Regions from separate parts of the Mycobacterium shunyiense genome, predicted to be linked through region 4. Evidence: riboswitches for the same ligand, from Rfam matches in the RefSeq annotation. Region 4 holds a riboswitch; each other region holds the start of a gene.
What was found. Region 4 has a riboswitch for cobalamin ahead of metE (5-methyltetrahydropteroyltriglutamate--homocysteine S-methyltransferase). Riboswitches for the same ligand answer to the same signal wherever they lie in the genome.
Positions count from the first base shown of each region.

Region 1: it holds a riboswitch for cobalamin, as region 4 does, so the genes downstream of both, AC4ELS_RS06795 (ABC transporter substrate-binding protein) here and metE (5-methyltetrahydropteroyltriglutamate--homocysteine S-methyltransferase) in region 4, are expected to answer to the same signal.
Region 2: it holds a riboswitch for cobalamin, as region 4 does, so the genes downstream of both, AC4ELS_RS21985 (PPE family protein) here and metE (5-methyltetrahydropteroyltriglutamate--homocysteine S-methyltransferase) in region 4, are expected to answer to the same signal.
Region 3: it holds a riboswitch for cobalamin, as region 4 does, so the genes downstream of both, AC4ELS_RS21965 (ABC transporter substrate-binding protein) here and metE (5-methyltetrahydropteroyltriglutamate--homocysteine S-methyltransferase) in region 4, are expected to answer to the same signal.

Region 1 is NZ_JBZDPT010000007.1:68,901-74,020, reverse strand. Features, by position in the region: gene AC4ELS_RS06830 (MBL fold metallo-hydrolase) at 1-498, opposite strand, end outside; gene AC4ELS_RS06825 (type B 50S ribosomal protein L31) at 515-769, opposite strand; gene mrf (ribosome hibernation factor-recruiting GTPase MRF) at 766-1,944, opposite strand; gene rpmB (50S ribosomal protein L28) at 2,017-2,253, shown strand; gene rpmG (50S ribosomal protein L33) at 2,253-2,417, shown strand; gene rpsN (30S ribosomal protein S14) at 2,417-2,722, shown strand; gene rpsR (30S ribosomal protein S18) at 2,722-2,985, shown strand; cobalamin riboswitch at 2,997-3,122, shown strand; gene AC4ELS_RS06795 (ABC transporter substrate-binding protein) at 3,163-4,134, shown strand; gene AC4ELS_RS06790 (FecCD family ABC transporter permease) at 4,131-5,120, shown strand, end outside.
Region 2 is NZ_JBZDPT010000040.1:138,433-143,552, forward strand. Features, by position in the region: gene AC4ELS_RS21980 (DUF7676 family protein) at 1-245, shown strand, start outside; gene AC4ELS_RS21985 (PPE family protein) at 253-2,025, opposite strand; cobalamin riboswitch at 2,060-2,243, opposite strand; gene AC4ELS_RS21990 (flotillin family protein) at 2,542-4,062, opposite strand; gene AC4ELS_RS21995 (NfeD family membrane protein) at 4,136-4,630, opposite strand; gene infA (translation initiation factor IF-1) at 4,960-5,120, shown strand, end outside.
Region 3 is NZ_JBZDPT010000040.1:131,472-136,591, forward strand. Features, by position in the region: gene AC4ELS_RS21955 (ATP-binding protein) at 1-554, opposite strand, end outside; gene AC4ELS_RS21960 (NAD(P)/FAD-dependent oxidoreductase) at 588-2,279, opposite strand; cobalamin riboswitch at 2,426-2,612, shown strand; gene AC4ELS_RS21965 (ABC transporter substrate-binding protein) at 2,650-3,852, shown strand; gene AC4ELS_RS21970 (FecCD family ABC transporter permease) at 3,849-4,889, shown strand; gene AC4ELS_RS21975 (ATP-binding cassette domain-containing protein) at 4,886-5,120, shown strand, end outside.
Region 4 is NZ_JBZDPT010000047.1:603,179-608,298, forward strand. Features, by position in the region: gene AC4ELS_RS30000 (LLM class flavin-dependent oxidoreductase) at 1-196, opposite strand, end outside; gene AC4ELS_RS30005 (GntR family transcriptional regulator) at 265-918, shown strand; gene metE (5-methyltetrahydropteroyltriglutamate--homocysteine S-methyltransferase) at 932-3,205, opposite strand; cobalamin riboswitch at 3,335-3,551, opposite strand; gene AC4ELS_RS30015 (sensor domain-containing protein) at 3,609-4,283, opposite strand; gene AC4ELS_RS30020 (Rv2240c family protein) at 4,397-4,960, opposite strand.

The DNA.
Region 1 (5,120 bases), on a different contig from region 4:
GGTGATGATGCCGGGGAATCGGTCCGGTGGGCAGTGTTCGGACTCGAAGAGCGTCACGACATACGAGCCGAGGGTGACGGCTTCGCCCGGCGTGACGGTCACGATCCGATCGGGGTCCAGGCCGCCCCCGACGCCGACCTGGGCGGTGGAGCTGCCGCCCACCAACCTGGCTCCGGTCCGCTCGGCGACGACGGCCGAGTCCATGGCGTGGTCGAAGTGGCTGTGTACCGGCAGCACCGCTTCGAGCCTGTCGACGCCGAGGCGGGCCAGGCTGCCGTCGATGCGGGGCAGTGACGGCGCCAGCTTGCGCAGGACCACGCGCGGCAGTGTGGGCCGCGAGAAGAAGCCGTCGGTCAGTACTGCCGACGTGCCGTCGTCCACGAGGAGCGTGCTGACCCCCGCCCAGGTGACGGTGACCGGGGATTGCGGGGTGGCCGACGGTGCGTCGAAATACCGTGCATAGGGGGCCAGGTGGGGCCTGCCGGGCTTCAGCCGCATGGCCCCACCCTATGGGCTAGACGTGTCCGTAACGCCGCCGGAACTTCTCCACCTGCCCGGCCGAGTCGATGTGCCGGGCCGAGCCGGTCCAGAACGGGTGCGAATCGCTGGTGACGTCGACGACGATCAGCGGGTAGGTCCGGACGCCGCCCGGGGTGGGCCACTCGATCGTGCGTTCACTGGTGGCCGTCGACCGGGTCAGGAACTGGCTGCCGGTGGCGGCGTCCTGGAACACCACGGGGTGGTAGTCGGGGTGGATGTCGGCCTTCATTGGGATTCCCCTTCTGTGTGGACGGATGCTGCGGGTTCGTCGATTCCGGGCTGACAGGGTTCTTCGTGCCAGTCCCCGAACGGGTCGGGGTAATCGGCCCATTCCTCGGGTCGCGCCAACTCGTCGTCGGTGAGCAGCGCACCGTGCAGCGCCTCGATGACGTCGCCGGGCCGCGCGCCGCAGGCCAGGACGGTCAGCGAAATGTGGCGGTCACCGAACTGGTGGTGCCAGTCGATGGCGGCCATCGCCAGGCGTTCCGGGTCGGTGTAGGCCAGCTCGGTGGAATCCATTGCCGCGAGCCATTTTCCGGCGTTGCTGAAGTGCATTCCACCGCCTGCGGATTCGATCCACATGACGTCGGCCGGCCGATTGGCGAGCCAAGCCCGGCCGCGGGTGCGCACCACGCCCTCGAGCAGGAGGTCGACAGCGTCGTGCAGGCGCATCGGGTGAAACGGTCGGCGGGCGGCGAATTCGACGATGATGACCTCGTCGTCGGGTTCCAGCGGTGGTTCACCGGCCAGAAGCGGATCGTGCGGTGTCGGGGTGCGCCCGCGGGGGCTGTTCGGCTCCAGATGAGCCAGGCCGAGCTCCACCTGGTCGGGGCCCACGGTGATGCGGGCGCGGGGCGCGAGCCGGCGGAGCACCGACAGGGTGGTGGCCTCGGGCTCGTCGAGCACCAGCATGTCGGCGAACTCGGCCTGGCCGACGACCACCTGGGCGACGGTGCGTCCGTCGGGCAGTTCCTCGTCGCCGATGGACTGCTGCAGCCACACCGTGGCGTCCAGGCACGCGATCACCGCGCCGATGGTGACGTCGCGAGAGGCGGGTCCGTCGATGTAGCCGGGCCCGACGTGGACCCGGATGGTGTTGATGGCCCAGCACACGGGCTCGGCCTCCAGCCAGGGCATCAACTGCACGACGATGCGCTCCACGTCGCCACGCCGGTGCAGGCGCCGTAACAGGATCAGCAGGTCGTCGCGGACTGTGCAGGACACGCAACCGTGGGCGAGCTCGAGGGCGAGTTCGGATGTGCCGCTGCCGTCGGACACGGTCCGCAGCACCACATGGCCGTCAAAGGTGTGGCGCACGAGCACGGTTCCCGGCCTGCGGCCCAGTTCTTCTGCTACGCCGTCGCTGTCACCTTGACCGGCGATCAGCACCACAGGGGTTCGCACCGTACCTCCCGACACAGTTGTTGTTGAAAACGATTATCATTATCGTGAGGCTACCCCATCCGAAGGAGACCGATGTCTGCCCACTGCCAAGTCACCGGGCGCTCGCCCGGGTTCGGCAACACGGTGTCGCACTCGCACAAGCGCAGTCGCCGCCGCTGGAACCCCAATATCCAGACCAAGACGTACTACCTGCCGACCGAAGGGCGCAGGATCCGACTTCGCGTCAGCGCCAAGGGAATCAAGGTGATCGACCGCGACGGCATCGAGGCCGTGGTGGCCCGGTTGCGTAGCGCAGGGGAGAAGATCTGATGGCCAGCACCGATATTCGGCCGATCGTGAAGCTGAAGTCGACCGCGGGGACCGGGTACACCTACGTCACCCGCAAGAACCGCCGCAACGACCCGGACCGGATCGTGCTGCGCAAGTACGACCCGGTCATCCGCCGCCACGTCGAATTCCGTGAGGAGCGCTGATGGCCAAGCGATCCAAGATCGTCAAGAACGAGCAGCGCCGGAAGCTCGTGGAGCGCTACGCCGAACGGCGGGCCGAGCTCAAAGAGGCCATCCGCAATCCGGAGAGCACGCGTGAGCAGAAGGCCGCGGCGGTGTCGGCGCTGCAACGGTTGCCGCGCGATTCCAGCCCGGTCCGATTGCGCAACCGGGACGCGGTCGACGGGCGACCACGTGGGCATCTGCGCAAGTTCGGCCTGTCGCGGGTCCGGGTGCGCGAACTGGCGCACCGCGGTGAACTGCCCGGCGTACGGAAGTCGAGTTGGTGATGGCGGCGAATTCCCGGAAGCACAACAAGAAGCGACCCCCGGCCACCGATCTCAAGAAGCCGAGGCGCAATCAGCTGAAGGCCCTCGGGGTGACCGAGGTCGACTACAAGGACGTCCACCTGCTGCGCACGTTCATCAGCGAGCGGGGCAAGATCCGGTCCCGGCGCATCACCGGGCTCACCCCGCAGCAACAGCGCCAGGTCGCCACGGCGATCAAGAACGCCAGGGAGATGGCGCTGCTGCCAGTCGTCGGGCCGGCCTGACCTACCATCGACGGCGATAGGGCGACTGCGGATCGTGGAAGCCGGTGTGAATCCGGCGCGGTCCCGCCACTGTGATCGATCGACCAGTTCTTGCTGGTCGTCGAGAGCCAGATACACACCGCAGTCGCCACCTCGCACGCACTGGGGCGGATCTCCCCGGAGAGGATGGGTACGCCCATGGCTGCTCGTTGGCTGACCGCCGGACTGGCATCGGTGCTACTGGTATCGGGGTGCGCCTCGACCGCGGCGCCCGACACCGCAGGCGGCGCCCCACCGGGATTCCCGGTGACCGTGGACAATTGCGGCGTCAGCTCGACCTATGAGCGTCCGCCTACTCGCGCAGTCGCGCTCAACCAGCACGCGATCGAGGTGCTGTTGGCGCTGGGCCTGGAGAATTCCATGGCCGGCACGTCCTATCTCGACGATCGGATCCTGCCCGAGTACCAGGCCGCCTACGACAGTATTCCGGTACTGGCCAAGGAGTACCCGTCCTACGAGTCGTTGCTGGCCACCGAACCCGATTTCGTCTACGGCGGCTGGGACAGCGCGTTCGACGAGAAGGAGGGCCGCGGTCGGCAGCGGCTGACCGATGCCGGGGTCCACACCTACCTCAACATCGAGGATTGCCGGGACGAGCCCGTGACGATGTCGGCCGTGGACGACGAAATCCGGACTATCGGAGACATTTTCGGTGTCCCCGACCGCGCCGAGCAGCAGCTCGAGAAGCTCCACGGCGAGTTGGCGCAGTCCGAGGCGAAACTACGCGGGACCCAGCCGATACGCGTCGCTGTCTATGACAGTGGCGAGGCGACGGTGTTCACCTCGGGCGGCAAAGGCATCGGCAACCTGATGATCGAAGAGGCCGGCGGAGCCAACGTGTTCGCCGATGTGCCCAAGGTTTGGGCTGACGTGTCGTTCGAGCAGTTCGCCGAACGCGCACCCGAGGTCATCGTGATCTACGACTACGGTGATCGGCCGGTCGAGGACAAGAAGCGATTCCTCACCGAGCATCCTCTGCTGCAGCATGTTCCGGCTGTCGAGCAGCAGAGGTTCGCCGTGCTTCCGCTGTCATCGGTGGTCGTCGGCGTGCGGGTGGGCCGGGCGGTGGAGTCGCTGGCGCGACAGCTGCACCCGGACCGGTTTGCGTGATTCCCTACCGGCTGGTCCTCGCCGGGTTGGCGGGGCTGCTGCTGACGACGATGACCGCCGGGGTCGCCGTCGGTTCGGTCTCGATCCCGCCGGGGCAGGTGTGGGCCATCGTGTTGCACTCCGTGCATCCGGGCCTCGTCGAGCAGAGTTGGCCTGCGGTCCGGGAATCCATCGTGCTCGACGCCCGGCTGCCGCGCGTCGTGCTGGGGGCGGTGGTCGGTGCCGGCCTGGCGGCGTGCGGGATGGCGTTGCAGGCCGTGGTGCGCAACCCGCTTGCCGATCCGATGCTGCTGGGTGTCTCCTCGGGAGCATCGGTCGGCGCCGTCGCAATGCTCGTGTTCGGTGCGGGCGCGCTGCAGGCGCTGACCTTGCCACTGGCGGCCTTCCTCGGGGCCTTCCTCGCACTCGTTGCGGTGTACGCCCTGGCTCGTTCGGGTGGGCGGATGACGACCGTGCGGTTGGTTTTGGCCGGCGTGGCGGTGGCCGAAGTGCTGTCCGCGCTGGCCAGCCTGATGATCGTGACTTCTGACGATCCGCACAAGACACAGTCGGCGGTGCGGTGGATGCTCGGCGGCCTGGGCGGGACCACCTGGCGCATGGTCTGGGTGCCCGCGCTGGCGGTGTTCCTCGGCGTATTGGTGCTCTTGGCCTTCACCCGATCGCTGAACCTGCTCTACACCGGTGAGGAGGCGGCTGCCTCGCTGGGGCTCGATGTCCACCGGTTCCGGGCCGGGATGTTCGTCGTCGTGGCGCTGATGGTCGGCGCCATGGTCGCGGTCAGCGGCACGATCGGATTCGTCGGGCTGATCATGCCGCATGTGGTGCGGCTGCTGGTCGGGGCCGACCACCGCAAGGCGCTGCCGGCTGCGGCATTGCTGGGGGCGGCATTCCTGGTGTCGTGCGACATCGTGGCCAGGACCGTGGCCACCCCGGAGGAACTGCCCGTCGGGATCCTGACCGCACTGGTCGGCGGGCCGTTCTTCCTG
Region 2 (5,120 bases), on a different contig from region 4:
AGCTGTACCGCTCGATCGGCAAGGAAGGCAACCCGATGTCGTGGGGGGTGCGGCTCTACAACGGGCGCGACGAGCAGATGATGACGGTGATGCTGCCCAACCCGTTCCTCACCAATGTCCAGCAGATCCGTGACGAGCCAGAGTGGGGCCAGCTGGAACTGTGGGACAAGCTGCGCGAGAAATACCTCGGCCTGGGCCCGGATCAGTTGGACCGCAGCGGGAATCAGATCCGCTGCGGGGGCTGATCGCCGCTCAGCTGTTGTCCCGGTCGGCCGGCCAGGTGTTCGGAAGCAGCGGACTGACAGCGCCACCGCCGAACTCATCCTCGGTCAGCGCGGCGAACCCGGCCGGTGACGCGGTGCCCTCCCGTGGGGCGGAACCGGCGAAGCCGAGCCTTCCGGCGCCGCGGCCCGAGGGCATGGCCACCGGATCGGGCACCAGGTCCTGATCCAGGTACATGTACTTGTGTCCGCGCCCGTGCATCCCGACTTTCTCCCGGCGTCGGCGATGACGCGGTGCCGCAGCATCTTCCTCAGGCTCGGCCACATCAGCTTCGTCGGCGGCCGGCTTGGAGGCCGCCTTCTTGCGGGTTCTGCTCCCCGCCGCGCGACGGGCACCCATGTCCAAGCCGCCGACCATGTACCCGTAGGCGGGCATGGACACCGACGGCGGACCAGCCGGCGTCGGCGGCGGGGCAGGCGGCGGTGCGGGGGCTGGGGTAGCTGTCGGCGTCGGTGTCGGCGCGGGTGCGGGGGCTGGCGCAGGGGCCGGTGCAGAAGGTGACGGCTGAGCCATTGCCAGGCCGGCTGACGGCGCGGGCGGAGGTGGCGGCGCTACCACGGCCTCCGTCGTGGCATGGTGCGCCAGCGCCCCGACCCCCAGGCCGCCGACCACTCCGACCGGGGCCAGCGCGGTCGTGGCGGCCAGCGCCGGCAGCAACGCGGGGAGCAACGCCGTCTGGGTGATCGTGTAGTTGAGCAACTGGATGGTGTTGCCGATCGTGGACCCGATGATCTCCACCATCACCAGTGGGATGACCACACCCAGGGCCTGGGGATTGAAAAGCGCGGTGTACAGGACCGCGATCAGGTCGTCGATGATCACCTTGCTGGTGAACACGATGTAGGACACCGGGTCCAGTGGCACCGAGAAGATATAGGCCAGGGTGGCGGGGTTGAGATAGCTCAACGGGTTGCCGGTCCAACCCAGCCACGACCCCGGCACCCCGATTGGTGGCAGCAGATTCGATCCGTTCTGCAGCCCGGCGAAGAAATCGGCCAGCGGATCCGGGATACCGGTGTAGCCGATCTTGTTGAAGAACTCCTGCAGCTCGACGTAGAGCGGATACTGGCTGCTGTCGGGATAAGGCGCTTGGGGGACAAAGCCTTCGAGCCAATTGGCGAAGTCGGTGAACCACTGCGGGGCCTCCGGCGCGGTTTCCGGGGCCGAGTCCGCACTGTCCAGCGTCTTGAGCATCGCGGGCTCTACCTTGAGCATCGGGGGCGCCGCCTCGAGCTGTGGCACCGAGGTCACCGAGGCGTCCGCCGTCGCCTCGTAGGTGGTCATCACCGCGGCGGCCTGTGCCCACATCCGCGCATAGTTGGCCTCGTTCAGCGCTATCGGAATGGTGTTGACACCAAAGAAATTCGTGCCCACCAGCACCGCGTGTGCGGCGTGGTTGGCGGCCAGCTCAGCCATGGTCGGCATGGCCGCCAGGGCGCTGGCATAGGCCCCGGCGGCGGTCTGCAGCGCGGCGGCCGTCGACGTGGCCTGGGCTCCGGCGCGTCGTAGCCACGCCAGATAGGGGCCGTTGGCGGCCACGTACGCCTCCGCGGATGGGCCCATCCAGATCTCGGACTGGACTGCGCCCAGTACTGCGGTCAGCTCGTCGGCGATGGAGTTGTAGTCCGCCGCCAACGTGGACCACGCTGCGGCGGAGGCCAGCAATGAGCCGGCGCCGGGGCCGGCGGACAACAAGGACGAATGGACCTCAGGCGGCGACGCCGCCCAGACCGGGGCAGGCAAGGGGACCAGCTCTCTTCGGGGTACACCGCCCCGCGTCGAAGGATGCGACGATGTGAGTGTCCTGACTCTCGGATCAACGCTCGCCTCGCCTTCCAGCTCCGTTGAGAGCCGTGGCTGTTGAGGGTCGCTCCCCGATCACAGTGGCGGGACCGTGCCGGATTTACACCGGCTTCCTGCACCATCGTTGCCGTACCGGGGCATTGTCGCATGTCACTGGAAGACGCAATAGCTGACGCGCGCGTCGCCCGATCGCCCAACCGATCTGCCTTTGGAACGTTGTTGCGGGAGTTGACCTTCGGCCATGCCCGCCAACTTGAGTCGGTCATTAGGTGAACACCTGAGGCAACCGTGCCGACCAGCACACCCCGGTGGCGGGGACGTCACGGTGCGCCACGACGACCTGTACGCGGGCGCGCGCCCGACCGGCCGGTGGGCATCGGGCCCGAACCCGCCTGACTCAGCGTCCCGGTAGCCGAAGTCGGTTCGCTTCCTCGACGCTGAATCAGTCCTGCGCGATCAGTCCTGCGCGTCGGCCTTGTCAGCATTCCGGTTGAGCATGGCCGCCACGTCGATGCCCGAGGCCTTGAGCGACTCCAGGATGTTGGCCACCGCGAGCGGGCTGATGCCGAGCAGGCTCCCGACCGCGCCCTGGGTGTCGCCAGACCCGCCGATGATCGACAGCCGGTCGATCTCGGCCAGCGGTGCGGCCGCCGCCTCGGTCGCCTTGACCACCGAGGCGAGCACGTCGGGAAGCATCAGCAGGCGCGCGGCCTCGGCCGTGTAGCCGTTGAGCGCCGCGGCGATCTCCTTCTTACCGTTGGCCTCGGCCAGCAGTTTGGCCTCGATACCGGCGGCCTCGGCCTGTTGCTCGACCCGCAGGGCGTCGGCCAGTTCCTTCTTACCGGCGGCCTCGGCGACGAGCTTGGCCTGCAGGCTGTCGGCCTCGGCTTGCTTCTCCACCCGAAGGGCGTCGGCGGCCGCCTTGCGGGCGTCGGCCTCGGCCTGACCCTTGCGCCGCTCGGTCTCGGCTGCGGCCTCGGCGGCCAGGATCGTGGACTGGCGCTGGCCTTCGGCGATCGCGATGTCGGCCTGTCGCTTTGCCTCGGCAGGTGCGATCACGTCGGCCTGCAGGGCAGCCTGGGCCTGTTCGGCGCGGCGCTGCTCCACCTCGATGCGGGCCTGCACCCGGGCCGCCTCGGCCTGCTCCGTGGCAATGCCGACGTCCTTCTGGGCGCGGGCGTTGGCCAGCGGTCCGGCCTGGTCGGCCTGGGCGTTCTCGGCCTCGGTCTGCGCGCGCAGCCGGGCCAGCTCGACGTCGCGCTTCTGGTTGGCGGTGGCGATCGCGGTGTCGGCCTCGGCCTGCGCGATGGACCCCTCCTGGCGGGCCTTGGCCGACTGGATCTGGGCGTCGCGCTCGGCCTCGGCGGTGCCGACCGTGGCGTCCCGCTTGACCTCGGCGATGCGGCGCTGGCCGAGCGACTTCAGGTAGTCGTTGGCATCGGAGATGCCGGCGATCTTGAGGACGTCGACCTCCATGCCGATCCGGGCCAGGTCACCGCCGGCCTCCTCGACCACGCTGCGGGCCAGGCTGTCGCGGTTGGAGTTGAGGTCCTCGACGGTCATGGTCGCGGTGATGCCGCGCAGGCTGCCGGCCAGGATCTCGTTGATCTGACGCTGCAACTCGTTGAGGTCGGAGGTCAGGAAGCGTTGCACCGCGGTCTGTACGGCCTCGTCGGCCGAGCCGATGCGCACCAGCCCGACGGCTTCGACGTTGACCGGCACACCGTTGTTGGACAGCGCGTTCTGCAGGTTGATGCTGACGTTGAACGGTTCCAGGCTCATGATGTCCACCCGCTCGATGCCGGGCATCCGGAACCGGGCACCGCCGCGGACCACCTTGGGGGTGCCGCGTCCGGTGAACACGGCCACCTCGTTGGGCGGCACCTTGATGTAGTTCTTGACGTAGATCAACGGCAGCACCACCAGGATGAGGATCGCGGCGATGGCGGCGAGGACGACGATGAGCAGCAGGGACACTGTGGTGCCTTTCTCGGTGGGGCAGCGCTCGGGTGCAGCTCAGGTTTCTGGAACTGCTCAGGTTGCTGGAAGCTCAGGTTTCTGGAACTGCGACGATGTGGACGAAATCCGGATCGATGTCCGCGATGTAGACGCGCGTCGCCTTGGGCAGGGCGTCGGCCTCGTCGCTCTTGGCGCGGGAGAACACCCGGTTGCCGTCGGCGTCGACGAAGGAGATCTCGCCCCAGCCGCCCGGCGGGACTTCGAGGGTGACCGTGCCGAGCAGGCCGACATAAGAGGACCGGCCCTTGTGCGAGTTGGACTGCTGGCGGCGCATGTAGGGCAACAGCAGGCCGTTGAGGGTGAACACCAGCACGACCGCGCAGGCCGCGGCCAGGGCTGCGGACCAGATGGCGCCCAGGCCCAGCCAGGTGCCGATCAGGCCGCCGGTGCCGGCGCCGAGTAGGGCGACCGACAGGCCGGTCAGGCTCAGGAAGGGCATGCCGTCGCCGTGCCCGACATCGGCGAGCAGCAGGGCGGCCAGTACAGCGATGCCGCCGACGACGAACGCGGCCAGGTACACAGCCATCACGTGCTCGTGTCTCCATTCGCCGGGTGCGCGGATCAGTCCGTACCATTCTCGCTTGATTCGTGGCTTCTCGGCGCACCAATATTCGGGGCAGATCGAGGTCGCCGGACTGATCAGCCGTGATTTTGGTACTGGCCGCCGAGCGGGTATTGTGGACCAACGGTGCGACTATCGCGCCGACTTTTTGCGTGCCCCGTCTTGGAACTGCTGAATTTCTGCAACTTCGCCTCGATCCGGCTCACGTTTTGAAGTTGGTCGGTTGCAGCACCACGACGGGCTGCATTGAGACTGATGAAGCTACGAAACGAAAGCAAGGATCGCCGAAAAGTATGGCCAAGAAAGACGGTGCCATCGAGGTCGAGGGTCGCGTGGTCGAGCCTCTGCCCAATGCGATGTTCCGCATTGAGCTGGAGAACGGACACAAGGTCTTGGCCCACATCAGCGGCAAGATGCGGCAGCACTACATCCGCATCCTGCCCGAGGACCGCGT
Region 3 (5,120 bases), on a different contig from region 4:
TTGCCGACGCCCTCGCGCAGGTCGGCCACGGCACGAGCGGTGGCCGCCGCCGGGTTGTTCAGCTGATGGGTCAGGCCCGCGGTGATGTTGCCGAGCGCCAGCAGCTTCTCGCGCTGACCGATGATCTGGCTCTGCCGACGACCACCGACCTTGTGTCCCTCCAGCAGGTGCACCGCCATCGGGAACTGGGATTGCATGAACCCCGCGAAGGCATTGGCGTCCAGGACGAACACCCGCGACGGCTTCGTCAGGCGCACCGACGCCTCGTAGACGTGTTCCTCGCCGGGGATGTAGGCCGACCAAGCGCCGAAGTACACGCCGCGCATCGAGGTGCGGTTGGTCTGGATGTCGACGCCGCCGGAGCGCTTCGACATCACCAGCTCACCGTCGAGCATCACGTAGAAGCACGTCGCCGGATCACCCTCGGTGACGATCGGGCCTGCCGGGAACGTCTCGATGCTGCCGGCCTGGCACAACGTGTCGAGCTGCCCGTCGGACAAATGCTCGAACAGGAACAGTGTTCTCAGTTCGTCCCGCACGCAGGTCTCGCCCATATCCGTCCTCAACTCCTCAGGCCTCGCCGGCCATCACGCTTCTGCCAGGTAGCGGTGCACCAACATGACCGCCATCGACCCTTCGCCGACGGCGGCGGCCACCCGCTTGGCGGACTCGGCACGCACATCTCCTGCAACAAACACACCGGGCACACTTGTTTCCAGGTGATGTGGCGGACGTTCCAGCCCCCAGCCGCACACGTCGCGCAGGTCGGGGCCGGCCAGGATGAACCCGTGGTCGTCGCGGGCCACCACGCCGTCGAGCCAGTCGGTGCGCGGGGTCGCGCCGATGAAGCAGCACAGGCGCGTTGCAGGCACCTCCTCGTGCTCGCCGGTCTGCCTGTTCACCAGCTCGAGTCCCACCAGATGATCGTCCTCACCGATGGCGCCGACCACCTCGGTGCAGGTGCGGACGTGGATGTTCGGCGTCTGCTCGATCTGCTGGATCAGGTAGAACGACATCGACGCTTCCAGCGACGGTCCGCGCACCAGCAGCGTGACCGACTTGGCCTCGCGCGACATGAACATCGCGGCTTGCCCGGCGGAGTTGGCGCCGCCGACGATGTAGACGTCCTCTCCCTTGCACTCGGAGGCGTCGGACACCGAGGCTCCGTAGTAGACCCCGCGGCCGACGTAGTTGTTCGGGTTGTCGGGATCGGTCCAACAGCCCGGCACCGGGAGCTGGCGGTACTCGACGCCGGTGGCCAGGATGACTGCGCGGGCGCCGATGGTCTCCCCGTCGGCGAAGGTGATGGTGCGGGCCGCGCCCGCGATGTCGAGTGCGACGGCTTCGCGGGTGGTGATCACCTCGGCGCCGAAGCGCTCGGCCTGTCGGCGGGCCGAGGTGGCCAGTTCGGCTCCTGACACCCCCGTCGGGAAGCCCAGATAGTTCTCGATCCGCGAACTGCGGCCGGCCTGCCCACCGGTGGTGGTGCCCTCGATCAGCACCGTCCGCAGGCCCTCGGAGGCGCCGTACACCGCGGCAGCAAGGCCTGCCGGGCCACCGCCGATCACCGCGAGGTCATACATGGTCAGTGATGGGGTGGTCGACAGACCCAGCATGTCGGCGAGCTCACCGTCACTCGGTTCGACCAGCGTCTCGCCGCCCTCGGTGATCACCACGGGAAGTTGCAGGCCGTCGAGCCCCGCGGCTTCCAGGAGCTGGCGACCCATCGGCTCGTCGGTGGTGAACGCACGGAAGGTGTGCTGGTTGCGGGCCAGGAACTGGCGCACCTCCCAGGACCGCGAACTCCACTGGTGGCCGATCACCTTGGTGTGCGGGATGGCCCGGTCGCCGACGGTGTGCCACTGCTCCAGCAGGCCGTCGATCACCGGGTACAGCTTCTCCTCGGGCGGATCCCACGGCTTGAGCAGGTAGTGGTCGAGGTCGACGACGTTGATGGCGTCGATCGCGGCGGTGGTGTCGGCATATGCCGTCAACAGCACACGCCGGGCCATCGGGTAGAGGTCCATCGCGGATTCGAGGAATTCGATGCCGCTCATCTGCGGCATCCGGTAGTCGGCGACGAACACCGCGACGGTGTCGCCACGCAGCTTCAGTTCGTTGAGGGTCTCCAGGGCGTCCGGGCCGGATTCGGCGCGCACGATCCGGTACCGCTCGCCGTAGTGACGGCGTAGGTCCCGGGCAACTGCGCGGGACACCGCGGGATCGTCGTCGACGGTCAGGATTACGGGTTTACGGGGCTGGGAGGCGGGGCCGGTCATCGCTGCTAATTATGCGCCCCGCCGCAGCGGCGCGTCGGCCGCCTCGGTGGCCTGTGGCTACGCGAGGCGACGACGCGAGGCAACGGCGCGAGCCAACTACGCGAGGCAACACTGTGGGCGTCGGCCAATGAGTCAAAGGCCTGCGCCGGCACGGCATGTAAGAATGTCGCCGGTAAGGCGATGACGACAGTGAGGAAGCCGGTGCGAATCCGGCGCGGTCCCGCCACTGTCATCGGGGAGTGACCCTCATCGGCCACGGCTCTCAAAGGGGCTGGAAGGCGAGGCGAACGGTGATCCGAAAGCCAGGAGACTCACGTCATCGCGTCCTGCGATCCGGGGCGGTGTACCCCGAGGAAGCTGATGCACGCCCATGCCCCGTGCGTTGTGGGTGGCACGTGCGCTGATGACGGCGCTGGTCACCATTGCGGTCGCCTCGGCGGCCGGTTGCTCGGCCGAGCACGCCACCGTCACCGACGGCGCGCGTCCCGGTTGCATCACCGGCTTCGATCCGGCCGCCGACTACTTCCCGGACAAATCGACCCTGTCCGAGGCCACCAACTTCCGCCTCGAATACCACCGCAGCTACCAGATCCTGACCGTGCAGCGCCCCTACCTCGGCGGACAGCCGGTGTCGTATGTGCTGGTGCGCTGCGGCGCCCCGGCCCCCGAGCTGACCGGCGAACTCGCACACGCCCAGCAAATCACCGTCCCGGTACGCACTGTGTATTCGGGTTCCACCACCCATCTGGCGATGATCACCGAACTCGGTCAGGCCGATGTGGTGACCGGGGTATCCAGTCCTCCCGAGGTTGCCGATCCGCAGATCCGTAGCCGCATCGATGCCGGCGCGATCGTCGGCTACGCCCCGGGCGGGCAGCTCAACATCGAGTCGGTGCTGCAGGCCGGCCCCGATGTGCTGGTCACCGAGGGCGTGGACGACCCCGGTTATCCGAAGTTGCGTGAGACCGGAATCCCGGTGGTCGCCGACGCCGAATGGCTCGAGCCCACCCCGCTGGGCCGCGCCGAATGGATCAAAATGTTTGCGGCACTGACCAGTACCGAACGCCAGGCCGAGCAGACCTACCGCCAGATCCGTGATGGCTACCACGCGCTGAGCGCCCGGGCCGCCGCGGCCAGATCGGTCGATGTCCTGGTGGGCGCCATGTATTCGGGCAACTGGTCGATGCCCACCGGCGCCAGCTACCCGGGCCGGCTGGTCGCCGACGCCGGCGGGACCTACCCCTGGCTCAGCGACACCGGCGCGCAGAACCGGCAGCTGAACTTCGAATCGGTCTACGCCCGCGCCGGGAACGCACCACTGTGGCTGGTCACCGATAATTGGAAAACCGTGAGCGACGCGGCATCCCAAGACAGCCGCTACGGCGAGCTCGCTGCCGTCCGCGATGGTCAGGTGTGGTCGGCCACGAAGGCCGTCGACCAGAACGGCCGCAACACCTACTGGGAGCGCGGAACGGCGCGGCCGGATCTTCTGCTCGGCGACCTGGTGGCCATCCTGCATCCCGAGCTGGCACCCGGCCACGACTTCGCGTTCTACCGCCAGGTCCCTCGGTGAGGGCCCGGACTCCGCTGGTTCTGACGGGCCTGGTCGTCGCGGTCGTTGTGCTGGTCCTGCTGAGCCTGGCGCTCGGCCCGGTCCGCGTGCCGCTCGCCGACACCGTGCGGGTACTGCTCGGCGCCGAGGCTTCCGACCCGCGCTGGCAGGTGATCGTGGCGAACATGCGACTACCCCGGGTGCTCACCGCGCTGGCCGCCGGGGCCGCGCTCGGAGTCGCCGGGCTACAACTGCAGACACTGTTCCGCAACACCCTCGCCGATCCCTACATCCTGGGGGTCAGTTCCGGTGCCAGCCTCGGCGTGGCGCTGGTCGTGCTGGTCGGCGGCAGCGCCGGCGCCGGGTTCAGCGCCGGGATGGCCGGGGTCGGCCGCGCCGGGTCGGTGGTCGCGGCCGCGGTGGGTGCCGCCGCGATGCTGACGCTGGTGCTGGCGCTATCGCGCTGGACGCGCTCGCCGGCCACCCTGCTGCTGATCGGGGTGATGCTGGGCGCAGCCAGCACCGCACTGGTGAGCCTTGCGATGGTCTATTCCGACCCGCAACGGGTGCAGCAATTTCTGCTGTGGGGACTGGGCAGTTTCGCCGGAACCGGCTGGGGCGACCTGCGACTGTTACTCCCTCTGATCGGCGGCGGGCTGGCCACCGCTGCTCTGACGATCCGGCCGCTCAACGCGCTGCTGCTCGGTGAGAGCTACGCGGTGACCATGGGTATCAACGTCCGGCGAGCCCGGATGGTCACGGTCGGGTCGGCATCGGTGCTGGCGGGCGTGACGACGGCATTCTGCGGACCGATAGCGTTCCTCGGCCTGGTGGTCCCACACCTGGCGCGCATCGCCCTCGGGACCTCCGACCACCGCGTGGTGGTACCCGCGGTGACGTTGCTGGGTGCCGTGGCCGCCCTGGCCTGCGGGATCGTCAGCCAGGTGCCGGGCAGCGATCTGGTGATTCCGGTCAACGCGGTCACGGCGCTGGTCGGGGCGCCGGTGGTGATCACCGTGCTGCTGCGGGCCCGGCGAGGCTCGGGGATGCTGGCATGACCAATCCTGCAGTCGAATTGGCCGGCCTGAGCATCGGATACCGCCACCGCCGCCAGGTCAGCACCGTGGCCACCGGACTTGATGCGCAGGCCCGCCGCGGCGAGCTCACCGTGCTGATCGGCCCCAACGGCGCCGGCAAATCCACCCTGATCCGGACCCTGGCCGGGCTGCAGCCGGCGCTCGGGGGCCAGGTGCTGCTCGACGGGACCGACCTGACCAAGCTGCCTCGTG
Region 4 (5,120 bases):
AGATCCCGGGCATCGCCAGGCGGTCGTCGAAGAACATCAGGTCGAAGCAACCTTCTTCGAGCTGCCGGCCGACCTTCGCGTAATACGACGCGTCGAGATAGCCGTGCTCGGTCGCTGGGTGACGCCACGAACCCGCGTATACCGAGGTGCTTCCTGCCTGCATGAATGCCACGAGCGCCATCTGATCTGTCCGCATGTTCGGAATCTAACATCTGATATATCAGATATCAAGGATGATGTTTGACGGATCGGTACGCTGCACGGATGACCCCGCTTGACATCTCAGGCACCGTTCGCGAGCGCGCGGCTCGCGAACTGCGCGACCGGATCATCACCGGCGTGCTCGCGCCCGGGTCACGCATCGACCTCGATGCCATCACCGAAGAGTTCGCGACCAGCCGCACCCCGGTACGGGAGGCGCTGCTGGAACTGTCCTTCGAAGGGCTGGTGCGGGTGGCTCCCCGCAGCGGGATCACCGTCATCGGCGTCAAGTCCGAAGACGTGACCGACAGCTTCACCATCCTCGGTGTCCTCACCGGGCAGGCCGCCGCCTGGGCGGCCGAACGAATCACACCTGACGAACTCGCCCGGCTACGCGAACTGGCCGCCGACGTTGCCCGGCGGTCGGGCGAGGACAGCATCGGCGAGGCAAACTGGCTGTTCCACCAGGAGATTCACCGCGCCGCCCACTCCCCTCGCTTGCTGACCCAGATCCGACAGGCCGCACGGGTGGTGCCGTCGAACTTCCTGACGGTGTTTCCCGAGCATGAGAAACACTCGCTCGACGAGCACGAGCAGCTGCTGGACGCCCTGGAGGCCAAGGACGCCGAGGCCGCCCGCACCATCGCCGAGCGCCACGTTCTGGAGGCCGGGCGCTCGTTGGCGGCCTGGCTCAACGCTCAGACCGCCACGAGCTGACCCCGACACCGGGCTACCCCGCGCGCACCTTCGCGGTAGCGGTGACCAGATGCTTGAGCGACTCGGTCACCTCATCAGTGGTCCGGGTCTTCAAACCGCAGTCGGGATTGACCCAGAGCCGCTCGGCCGGAACGGCTTTGAGCGCCTCCCGCAATGATGTGACGATCTCGTCGACCCCGGGCACCCGGGGCGAGTGGATGTCGTACACACCCGGGCCGACGCTGTTGGAGAAGCCGATGCCGTTGAGGTCATCGAGCACCTCCATATGCGATCGGGCCGCCTCGATCGACGTCACATCGGCATCCAGGTCGGCGATGGCCCCAATCACCTCACCGAACTCCGAATAGCACAGGTGGGTGTGGATCTGCGTGGAGTCGGCAACCCCGGAGGTGGACAGCCGGAACGCGTCGACCGCCCAACTCAGATAGGCCTCCTTGTCCTTGGTGCGTAGCGGCAGCAGTTCGCGTAGCGCGGGCTCGTCGACCTGGATGATCGCGATACCTGCCGACTGCAGGTCCACCGTCTCGTCCCGGATTGCCAGGGCGACCTGAAAAGCGGTGTCGGCCAACGGCTGGTCATCGCGGACGAAAGACCAAGCCAAGATGGTCACCGGCCCGGTGAGCATGCCCTTGACCGGCTTGTCGGTGAGCGACTGCGCGTACGTAGCCCAGTCAACCGTCATCGGCTGCTGACGAGTGACGTCACCGAACAACACCGGCGGACGCACACAACGGCTGCCATACGACTGGACCCACCCGTTCTTGGTGGCGAAGAAGCCGTCGAGCTGCTCGGCGAAATACTGCACCATGTCGTTGCGTTCGGGTTCACCGTGCACGAGCACGTCCAACCCAAGCTGCTCCTGCAGCCGGATCACCGATTCAATCTCCGCCTGCATCCGGTTGCGGTACTCGGCCTCGTCGATCTCGCCGGCCACCAGCGCCGCCCGCGCCTTGCGGATGTCAACGGTCTGCGGGAACGAGCCGATTGTGGTGGTCGGCAGCGACGGCAGGCTGAGCCGCTCATCCTGCGCCCTGCGACGTTCGGTGGCGGCACCGCGGCTGATGCCGCCCGCCAGGACGGACTCCAGCCGAGCCCGCACGCTGTCGTTGTGAAGCCGGGGATCGCCGGCTCTCGACGCGGCCGCCGCGTTGGACGACTCGATCTCGGCGGCCACCTTCTCTTCGCCGTCGCGCAGCGCTACCGCCAGAGTCGCCACCTCGAAGACCTTCTCGGCGCCGAACGCCAACCAGCTGCGCAGCGCGCCATCGAGACCGTCTTCCGGGTCGAGCGTGTACGGCACATGCAGAGTCGAGCATGACGTCGAAACTGCAACTGCATTGGCATTTCCGGGGAGTGCCGTCAGGGTGTGCAGCGCGCTTTCAAGATTGGTACGCCAGATGTTGCGCCCGTCGACCACGCCCGCCACCAGCAGCTTGCCCGCAAGCTCGGGAACCGCTGACAGCGCCGAGGCAGATCCGGCCACCAAATCGATGCCAATCGCTTCGACCGGCGTCCGCGCCAGAGCGGGCAATGCGTCGGTGAGTGCACCGAAGTAGGTCGCGACGAAGATCGCCGGCCGCTTCGCCAGCTCAGCCAGCCGGGTGTATGTGCGCTCAGCCAGCTCGGCAGCATTGTCGAGGATGTCGGTCACCAGGACGGGTTCGTCGATCTGTACCCACGTGACGCCCTTGTCCGCGAGCACCGCGAGCAGTTCGGCGTACACACCGACGAGCTCGTCCAGCCTGGCCGTGGGAGCGTCGGCGCCCTCGACCGCCTTGGACAGGGCCAGGAACGTGATCGGGCCGACCACCACCGGGCGAGCCGGAACACCTTGGGCTGCCGCCTCTTCCAGCTCACCGAGTATCTTCGCCGGGTTGAGCGCGAAGGTGGTGCCCGGCCCGATCTCGGGCACGATGTAGTGGTAGTTGGTGTCGAACCACTTGGTCATCTCCAGCGGCGCGATGTCGTCGTTCCCGCGAGCCGCGGCGAAGTAGCGGTCGAGGTCATCGGCGATGCCGTCGACCCGGGACGGCAGGGCACCGACCAGGACCGCTGTGTCGAGCACCTGGTCGTAATAGGAGAAATCGTTGACCGGGACCGAATCCAGCCCGGCCGCGACCAGCGCCTTCCAGGTGTCGCGGCGCAAAGTAGCGGCGACGGACTCCAGTTCGGCGCGATCGATCCGCCCGGCCCAGTACTTCTCGACGGCACGCTTGAGTTCACGATTGGGCCCGATTCGGGGTGACCCCAGAATGGTGGCGGAAAACGGTGTTGCGGTTGTGCTCATGACGAGGTCCTTCAACGTACGAAGAGGATGGCCACCGCTAGGAGACACCGAGCCGAACGCAGCCACCCGCCACGAGTGAACCGCTTTCGGCCACTGCCCATTCCGCGAGGCGATGAACCACCGGACGCGGCGCGCCCGGTACGGCTGGCAGGTCTTCGGACTCACAGGCACGCACGTGGACCGTGCTCCTACTGGCCGTCGCTTCCCAGCCGCAGATTTCTGCGGGCCAGTGCTGATGACGGCGGTCGTTCCTGCATACCGCTGCGGGACAGTCCCGGATTCTCACCGGGTTCCCTCTCACGTCGCATCTCGATCAGCCTGCGACGCTCGATGTCGGCACCGTAAACGTCCCGGCGCCGACAAACCAGCTGCGTGGCTCAGACTACCCCGTGGTCAGCACTCCTCATCGAGGCATCGCGGCCTTGATCTTGTCCACCACGTCGGCTGCCTGGGTCACTGAGGATCCCGCCGGCTTGCACGCTTGGATGTCCATGACGAGGTTCGCGGCGGCGGCCAGCGCGCGCTGGCAGTCGCGGGTCTGGTCACCGTCGACGCGGGTGAACGGCAGGGTGAGTTCGTCTTCGGTTCTGGTGAGCGTGCCGCTCTTCCACTTGGGCAGCGGTTCACCGTTGAGCGTGATGTTCACCTTGTGGTCGGTGCACTTGGACCAGCGTTCCGCCGACTGAGCAAGGAAGTCGTCGGCGTCCTGCGCAGACGGAAAGATCACCACCGACTGCACCAGAAGGTTCTCCCAGTTGTCATTGTCCGGTGCCCGCAGCAGCACCTGGCGCATCGCGGCCCAGTGATCCCCGTAGATGGCGGACTCGTTTACCTGCCAGGCGCCCAGGCAGTTCAGGTTGGGCAGCAGGTTGCGATGGTCGCTCATCTCCGTGACCGGTGGGTGCGCTGTCATCCCGTCGGCCCCCATCAGCGTGTTGACCTCTTCGGTGCTGAGCAGCAGACCCTCGAGTGCCGACTTGGGCACGTCCTTCGGCGGCCCCGGGACTGTGTCGCTGTTGCCGGAACAACTGGTGGCCATCAGCACGAGCGCAACCAACGAGATCACAAGCCGGATCACGGTAATCCTTTACTGGAGGCACGGTGCACCGCGCAGGTGGGTGAATGTTCAAAGATCGCAGGTGCCGGCCCGAGCCGCGATTACCCGATCATTCCAACGTGATTGGCGCTTCGTCAGGCGTGTGTGCCCGCGGCGGCACAGGCCATCTGCGCGTTGTTGGCATCGTTGTTGAGCTGGGTCGCCGTGTCGTTGAGCGATTGACCGCCGGTCCGCAGCCCCATCTTCAGCAGCAGCTTGGTGGCACCGAAAGACCATGAGCGCATCGGGTTGGCAATGTCGGGCGAGAGTCCCGGTGTGCCTGCGGCATTCATCGCCGACGCGGCGGCTTCACGCAGCGCCGTCCGGCCACTGGTGTTCGTCGTACTGATGGTCGGATCCCCGTAGTCGGGCCGCTCCACACCTTCGATCGAATCGGCGAAATCGCCGTAGAAGGTTGATGCCGAATCGAGCGCGTTGGCGAACGTCGAGCAAGCCGTAACCGCAGGCACGCCAGGGTCATCCGTACTCGCGACCGGCACCGGCACCGGACCTGCAACCGGCGCACCCGCCGTCACCGGCGGCAACTCGGGCACCGCGGGCGCCCCCGGCCCCGGTGCGCCCGCCTCATCGCCGGGTTCCGCGAACGCGGCGGGCGCGGAACCAAACCCAATGCTGAAGGCAATGAGCAACGATGCCACGCCTCGCTCGTACACCTGAGACGACCTCAACGATTCCTCCGTCAGTCGGATAGCAGTTCGACGCCAAGGCGCCACAGTTGACGTCCGCGCCTCATCGACGCATCTGCCGTCCCCCCGGATGCACCTCACCGTCGAGGGTCCACATGTCCAAAAGGTGAAC